DNA from 2 places in the Streptomyces sp. NPDC048434 genome. Region 1 is predicted to be linked to the other one. Evidence: riboswitches for the same ligand, from Rfam matches in the RefSeq annotation. Region 1 holds a riboswitch; the other holds the start of a gene.

Region 1 (3,481 bases):
CGGGCTGCGCGAGCTGGTGCCCGCGGTGCCGGCGCTGCCCCTGGGCATGAGCGAGGTGGCGAGCTGGCCGGACCGGTCGGACGAGACGTTCTTCCCGGCCGGCGCGCTGCTGCTGTTCTTCACCGACGGGGTGACCGAGGCCAGGGACCTGCTGGGCCGCTTCTACCACCCGTCGGGCAGACTGCGCGGCCGTCGTTTCGCGGGCCCGGACGCCCTCCTGGACGCCCTCGTCGAGGATGTCGCACGGCACACCGGCGGCGCACCGGCCGACGATATGGCGCTGTTGGCGGTGCAGCGGCCGATGGGGGCGTAGGGGAGGGACGCGCAGGGCGTCGGGGGACGGGGAGCCCGGGACCGTACGGGCGTCCGCTCAGTCCCCTGCCACGCCTCCCGCGGCGCCTTCCGTCCCCGGCAGCCGGTGCAGGCTCTCCCCGTGCGGACCGGTGAGTGCGACCGGGCGCTCGTCCAGGGCGAGGGTCAGCATCAGCGCATCGTCCGGGTGCGGTGAGCGATGCGCCGGCGCGGTGATCCAGGGCAGGACGGAGTGGTGCTCGTGGGAGAGCCAGTGGCCGCCGCCGGGCCGTCCGCGCAGCAGCGACCGTACGAGACGCGCGAACTCCTCGCGGCGGACGGGCGGGAGGCCGCTCAGCACGGCGCTGTGGAAGATGACCAGCGTCGCCCCGGGCGGCGCCTCGGCGGCGAGCGCGGGCAGCTCGTCGAGCAGATCGCCGCGCACCATCCGCGACCGCGGTGCCGGCCGCACCGCCTCGACGGCCGCGGACAGCTGGGCCGCCCGCTCCTCGTCGCCCGGCCATACGAGCGCCTGCAGCCAGCGCAGATCGTCCGGTTCGGCAACCGGGTCGAGCGGATCGGGGCCGATACCGGCCCGCCAGACGATCCGGGGCATCGGGCCGGGCAGCTCGTCGCCCGTCCATCCCGTACGGCACCTCAACACGAGGGGGCTCTCCGGTGCTCCTGCCTCGGCCCGGAGGGTGTCGCCCCGGAGGGCGTCTCCCGGGAGGGCACCCCTGTCCGCGCCCGCCGCCTCGTCGTCCTCGTACCGGTAGCGATAGCGGTCGGGATGCAGACACAGCCCCGCCGACGTGCCGACTTCCAGCAGCGCCAGCGGCTGCGGCAGGCGGGCGAGCAGCGGCAGCAGCGTCGCGCAGTGGGCCGGCTCATCGGTCCGGGGCGAGCGCTGCATGATCACCGCGCGCACCTCGTCCCAGTGCCGGATCGTCCACTCGCGCCAGCGGCCATACGCCATTTCACCGCGCGGCCCCAGCTCGGCGTGCGGGCCGTCGAGATAGCGGACGGCGGCGAGCAGAAGGTCCGGCTGCTGTTTGCCGCCGGCCGGCAGCGACCCCGACAGCAGATCGCAGAGCTCCTGGTCCTGGCTGATCCACGCGCTCAGCTCCTCGTGCGCCGCGGACCGCCCCCGTGCCCGACGCCAGGAGAATTCCCCGTACCGCTCCGCCACCTCCCAGGCGCCGGCGGCAGCGCTCTCGACGTTCCCGGTGTTCCCGACGTTGACGGCCATGATCCGACGTTACTGCTCTCACGTTCCGTAACCGAGGGGCACCCCTCCGCATAACAACTGGCACACAATCCACGCGAGATCGTTTAGGTGTGGGCGGCCAACTCGCCCGTTTTGTGGCCGTGGTGGCCGAAAAAGTCCACGCCAAAGCTGTTGTGGGGCCGTGATGAATTCCCGGGAAGGCTTGGAATCCGGCTGCGATCTCTATTACTGTCCGATAACGCAGCGCGGTCGTCCCAGCCGTCGCAAGAGGCGGCACCGCGCGCCGACGCCGAATCCCGCACGCGCTTTTCACGCACCTCCAGCACCTCGAACTGCACCAAGGGAACCGGGGAACCACTTCCTTGGGGTGAATCGGACGCCCTCCGCCAGGGGGCGCCCGTAGGAGACCTTCCTGCTCCGAACCCGTCAGCTAACCCGGTAGGCGAGAAGGAAGGAAAGGAGAGCGCCCCCGTGGCGTCCAACAGGCCTGCCCCCGAGGGTCCGTCCGCCTACGACCTCGATGACCGAGGTGCCTTCCCGGGCCCCGGTGATGCGGACACCATCAACGACGGACCGTGGGAGGAATGGAATCCCACCGAGGATTCCGTCCGCTCCGTCCGCGGCAAGCACCGGGTGGCCAAGCAGCGCGGCGGACTCGCCCGCGGCGGCACGGTCCTGGGAGTCGGCGTCATCGCGGCCGTCGGTGCCGGCGGAATGGCGTCGGCCGAGGGCCGCCCCGCGGTGCCGATCTCGATGCCCGACGTCGGCGGGATGGCCGACGAGCTCGCCGGCAAACTGCCGGACGCCAAGTCGCTCCCCGGCATCGGTGACCTCATATCCGACTCGGGCGCGGACTCCACCGCGGCCGAGGGCGCCGCCACGGGCGATGCGGCTGCGGCGGTCTCCGGGCCCCTCACCCGGGCCGCCGGGACGGACTCGGACACGGGCGCCGCCGAGGCGCTGCGCAGCCGCATCCTCCAGCAGGCCGACGCGCAGCAGGGCGCAGCCGATCAGGAGTCCCGCGAGGCCGCCGAACACTCCGCATTCCAGAAGGCCGAGAACGAAGCCGCCGCTCACCAGAAGTCGGCCGAAAAGGCCGCAGCAGCCAAGAAGGCGGCCGAGATGGAGGCCAAGCGCGAGGCCGAAGAAGCGGCCCGGCAAAAGGCGGAGGCCGCCCGCCTCGCCAAGCTGGCGAAGAACTTCATCGCCCCGGTCTCCTCGTTCACCCTCACCGCGGGCTTCGGCCAGGCCGGCGACCGCTGGGCCGCGGACCACACCGGACAGGACTTCGCCGCGCCGACCGGCACTCCCGTCAAGGCAGTGCACTCCGGCACCATCACCCAGGCCGGCTGGGCCGGCTCGTACGGCTACCGCATCGTCCTCACCCTCGACGACGGCACCGAACTCTGGTTCTGCCATCTGTCCTCGATGGTGAAGACCTCCGGCAAGGTCACCACGGGCGATGTCATCGGCCGGGTCGGCGCCACCGGCAATGTCACCGGCCCCCACCTCCACCTGGAGGTGCGCCCCGACGCCGGCGACCCGATCGACCCCATGCCGTGGCTGCGCGACCACGGCATCAACGTGTGAACTTCTGACGGGGTTGCTGTTGGGGGGAGTGGGAGGAATAACTCCCCGCCCCCCAACGCTGCAACCACGCATGACCGCCACACACACCCCCCGAAACCGCCGGCCCCTCGGCTCGCTCTCCGTCTCCTCGCTGTCCCTCGGCGGCAATGTCTTCGGCTGGACGGCCGACGAAGCCGAATCCTTCGCCGTGCTCGACGCCTACGTGGCGGGCGGTGGCAACTTCATCGACACCGCCGACGTCTACTCGGCCTGGGTCCCCGGTAACAAGGGCGGCGAATCCGAGACGGTCCTCGGCAACTGGCTGTCCTCCCGCGGCAATCGCTCCGATGTCGTCATCGCCACCAAGGTCGGTGCCCACCCGGACTACAAGGG
Region 2 (3,481 bases), on a different contig from region 1:
CCGGCGTCGCGGCTGCCGCGTGCGCTCGGCCTGCTCGCCGACGCGCTGCGCGCGCCCGCCTTCCCGGAGAGCGAGGTCGAGCGGCTGGTGCGCAACCGTCTCGACGAGATCCCGCACGAGCTCGCCAACCCGGCCCGGCGTGCCGCGATGGCGCTGTCCAAGGAACTGTTCCCGGCCACGTCCCGTATGTCGCGGCCGCGCCAGGGCACCGAGGAGACCGTCGTACGCATCGACGCCCCGGCCGTCCGTGCCTTCTACGACGCCCACATGCGGCCCGCCACGGCCACCGCCGTCATCGTCGGTGACTTCACCGGGGTCGACCTGGCCGCCGCGCTCGCCGAGACCCTCGGTGTTTGGAGCGGCTCGACGGCCGAGCCGCTGAAGGCCTCCCCGATCGTCGCCGACGACACCGGCCGCGTGGTGATCGTGGACCGCCCCGGTGCCGTCCAGACGCAGCTGCTCATCGGCCGTATCGGTGCCGACCGGCACGACCGGGTGTGGCCCGCGCAGGTCCTCGGCACGTACTGCCTGGGCGGCACCCTCACCTCCCGACTGGACCGCGTACTGCGGGAGGAGAAGGGCTACACCTACGGGGTGCGCGCCTTCGGCCAGGTGCTTCGCTCCACCGCTCCCACGTCCCCCGAGGGGGCCACGGGCGCCGCGCTGCTCGCCATCAGCGGCTCGGTGGACACCGCCTCCACCGTCCCGGCGCTCGACGACCTGTGGAAGGTGCTGCGCACCCTCGCGGCAGAGGGGCTGACGGACGACGAGCGGGATGTCGCCGTACAGAACCTCGTCGGGGTCGCGCCGCTGAAGTACGAGACCGCGGCAGCCGTCGCGGGCACTCTCGCCGATCAGGTGGAGCAGCACCTTCCGGACGATTTCCAGGCGCAGTTGTACGCCCGCCTCGCGGAGACCGGCACGGTCGAGGCGACCGCGGCGGCGGTCAACGCCTTCCCCATGGACCGGCTGGTGACGGTCCTGGTGGGCGATGCGGCACAGATCGCCGAGCCCATCAAGGCGCTGGGCATCGGTGAGGTGACGGTCGTCAGTGGCTAGTCCCGTCATGTGACGGAAGGTCACATATCGACAAAGCGGCTCCCGTGGCGATCGCCCGCCACGGGAGCCGCTGTATGTCCGGTTTATCTCGACCGGCGCCCCGGTTCTTGTGGCATCCCGCACAAAAAAGCAGTTCTGTTTGCCGATTGAAAGTTGCCCCGTTTAGCGTCGGTCCGGCTGTTCGTCACAAGTCCGCCACAACCGTGGCACCGGACAGTCATCGCCGAGTCCCCGTACGGCGCGAGCCAGGGGAGCCGGGGACCCAGTGTCCCTTGGGGTGAATCGGACTCCCCTCCGGAGGAGCCCGTAGGAGACCTTCCTGCTCCGAACCCGTCAGCTAACCCGGTAGGCGAGAAGGAAGGAAAGGACAAGCCAGTACATGGCGTTCATCCGTGCCACCGGGAAGCACCGTCGTGCGAGCCGCCCCGTTCGTACGACCCGCAACATCGCCGGCATAGCCACCCTCGCGGCGGGCGGCGTTGTCGCCTCCGTGGCCTCGCCGGCGCTGGCGGCCACGGACGAAGCCCGCACCCACGACACCGGTCTGCAGCAGGCCGTCGTGCTGGGTGACGAGCTCGCCGGCCGTGTCGCGGCCCAGGCCGACGCGCAGCAGGCCGAAGCGGAGGCCGCGGCGGCGAAGGCGAAGGCCGAGGCCGTGGCCAAGAAGCAGGCCGAAGAGGCCAAGCGGCGCGTCGAGGCCGCTCGCAAGGCCAAGGAGCGCGCCGCCCGCGAGGCGGAGCGCAAGCGCCTCAACACCTTTGTCGCCCCCGTGGCCAACTCCTACGTCTCCACCGCGTACAAGGCCTCCAGTGGACTGTGGTCCTCGGGCAGCCACACCGGCATCGACTTCCATGCCGCCTCCGGCACCACCGTCCACGCCGTCGGCAGTGGCACCGTCGTCGAGGCGGGCTGGGGCGGCTCGTACGGCAACAACATCGTGATCAAGATGAACGACGGTACGTACACCCAATACGGTCACCTGTCGTCGCTCGGTGTCTCGGTCGGCCGGCACGTCACCTCGGGCCAGCAGATCGGCCTCTCCGGCGCCACCGGTAACGCCACCGGCCCGCACCTGCACTTCGAGGCCCGTACCGGCGCCGACTACGGCTCGGACATCGACCCGGTCGCGTACCTGCGCTCGCACGGCGTCAACGTCTGATCTCCCGTCTCGCCCGGCCGCGCGCCTCGCGGTGCCCGCGTCGGCCCGAGCGTCCGCCCGAAGCCCCGGCCCCACGGCCGGGGCTTCGGCGTATCCGGGAGTGGGACGAGTGCACCGGATACGCCGTGTGGCCCGCGACTTCTGGCCAAAAAATATCCATGAATAACCGGAGTCCGTCGGAAAAGCCGTTGCGGTCGAATAGAGTCACGGAAAAGTCGCCGACCGGCGGCGTTTCCAGGGGATTACGGCGGAGGCACGGAAGATGCGAGGCCATATTTCCGCGCATGCGGTGTGCACAGCGATTCGCGACGACATTGTCTCCGGTGCGCTGGCGCCGGGGAGCCGGCTGATCGAAGAGATCCTGGCGGCCCGGTACGGCGTCTCCAGAGTGCCGGTCCGTGAAGCGCTGCGCACGCTGCAGTCCGAAGGGTTCGTCACCACCCGCCACCATGCGGGCGCCTGCGTCGCCCAGCCCACCGAGCAGGAGTCCGCCGATCTCCTCGACGTCCGCGCCCTGTTGGAGCCGCTGGGTGCCGCCCGCGCGGCCGCCCGTCGCAGCCCGGCCCACCTCAAGGTGCTCCGCGGTCTGGTACGGCTCGGCCGCGAGCGGGCCCGTCACGGCAACCCCGCGGATCTGCGCCAACTGGACGGCTGGTTCCACGAGACGCTGGCCCAAGCGGCCGGCAGCCCCAGTCTGACGGCGTTGCTGACCCAGCTGCGGCGCAAGATCGAGTGGATGTACGCCGTGGAACTGCCCGCCCGCGCCGGGGAGTCCTGGGATGAACACGGCGCGGTGCTGGACGCGGTGGCCCGGGGGGATGCGGAGCGGGCCCGCGCCCTGATGGCGGCTCATGTCGAGCGCTCACTCCCGGTGTACCGGCTCCGGCACCCCGCCAAGACGGAGGTGAGGGATCCGAAACCGCCCGTCAACACGGCGCGCGCCCGTCCTTAACAATCGCCCCGTATACAAAGAAGTGCCAAATGGACTTCGGTGGCGCGCGGTGGCGTTCTCTTTTCGGCCCGTCCGCAGTTTTATTGTGCTGCCTCCATTGCCGCATTCGGGGCAATGAATAGCGCACGCTTTTTCTTGCGTCCCGACGATATCGGGCCATCCGGAAATTCAACGCGTTCAATGCATCCGTGCGGTGATTCGCGTACGGCCCATACCGTAAGCGCGCACCCCGATATCCCGGGCACTGCGGACGGAATCCGGCACAGCGGACGGAACTCGGCACAGCGAAACGGCCCCGCCGCGGCAACCGG

The links. A riboswitch is a leader RNA that binds a small molecule or an ion and turns the genes downstream of it on or off. The one in region 1 is predicted to bind cyclic di-AMP.
Region 2: another riboswitch for cyclic di-AMP. It lies ahead of ACGFWI_RS30895 (M23 family metallopeptidase); the one in region 1 lies ahead of ACGFWI_RS31030 (M23 family metallopeptidase).

Annotation. Positions count from the first base shown of each region.
Region 1 covers NZ_JBICXQ010000031.1:27,827-31,307, reverse strand. Annotated here, with positions in the region: gene ACGFWI_RS31040 (PP2C family protein-serine/threonine phosphatase) at 1-313, shown strand, start outside; gene ACGFWI_RS31035 (DUF2332 family protein) at 371-1,540, opposite strand; cyclic di-AMP (ydaO/yuaA leader) riboswitch at 1,824-1,979, shown strand; gene ACGFWI_RS31030 (M23 family metallopeptidase) at 1,991-3,109, shown strand; gene ACGFWI_RS31025 (aldo/keto reductase) at 3,180-3,481, shown strand, end outside.
Region 2 covers NZ_JBICXQ010000030.1:121,035-124,515, forward strand. Annotated here, with positions in the region: gene ACGFWI_RS30890 (M16 family metallopeptidase) at 1-1,059, shown strand, start outside; cyclic di-AMP (ydaO/yuaA leader) riboswitch at 1,271-1,426, shown strand; gene ACGFWI_RS30895 (M23 family metallopeptidase) at 1,439-2,218, shown strand; gene ACGFWI_RS30900 (GntR family transcriptional regulator) at 2,481-3,170, shown strand.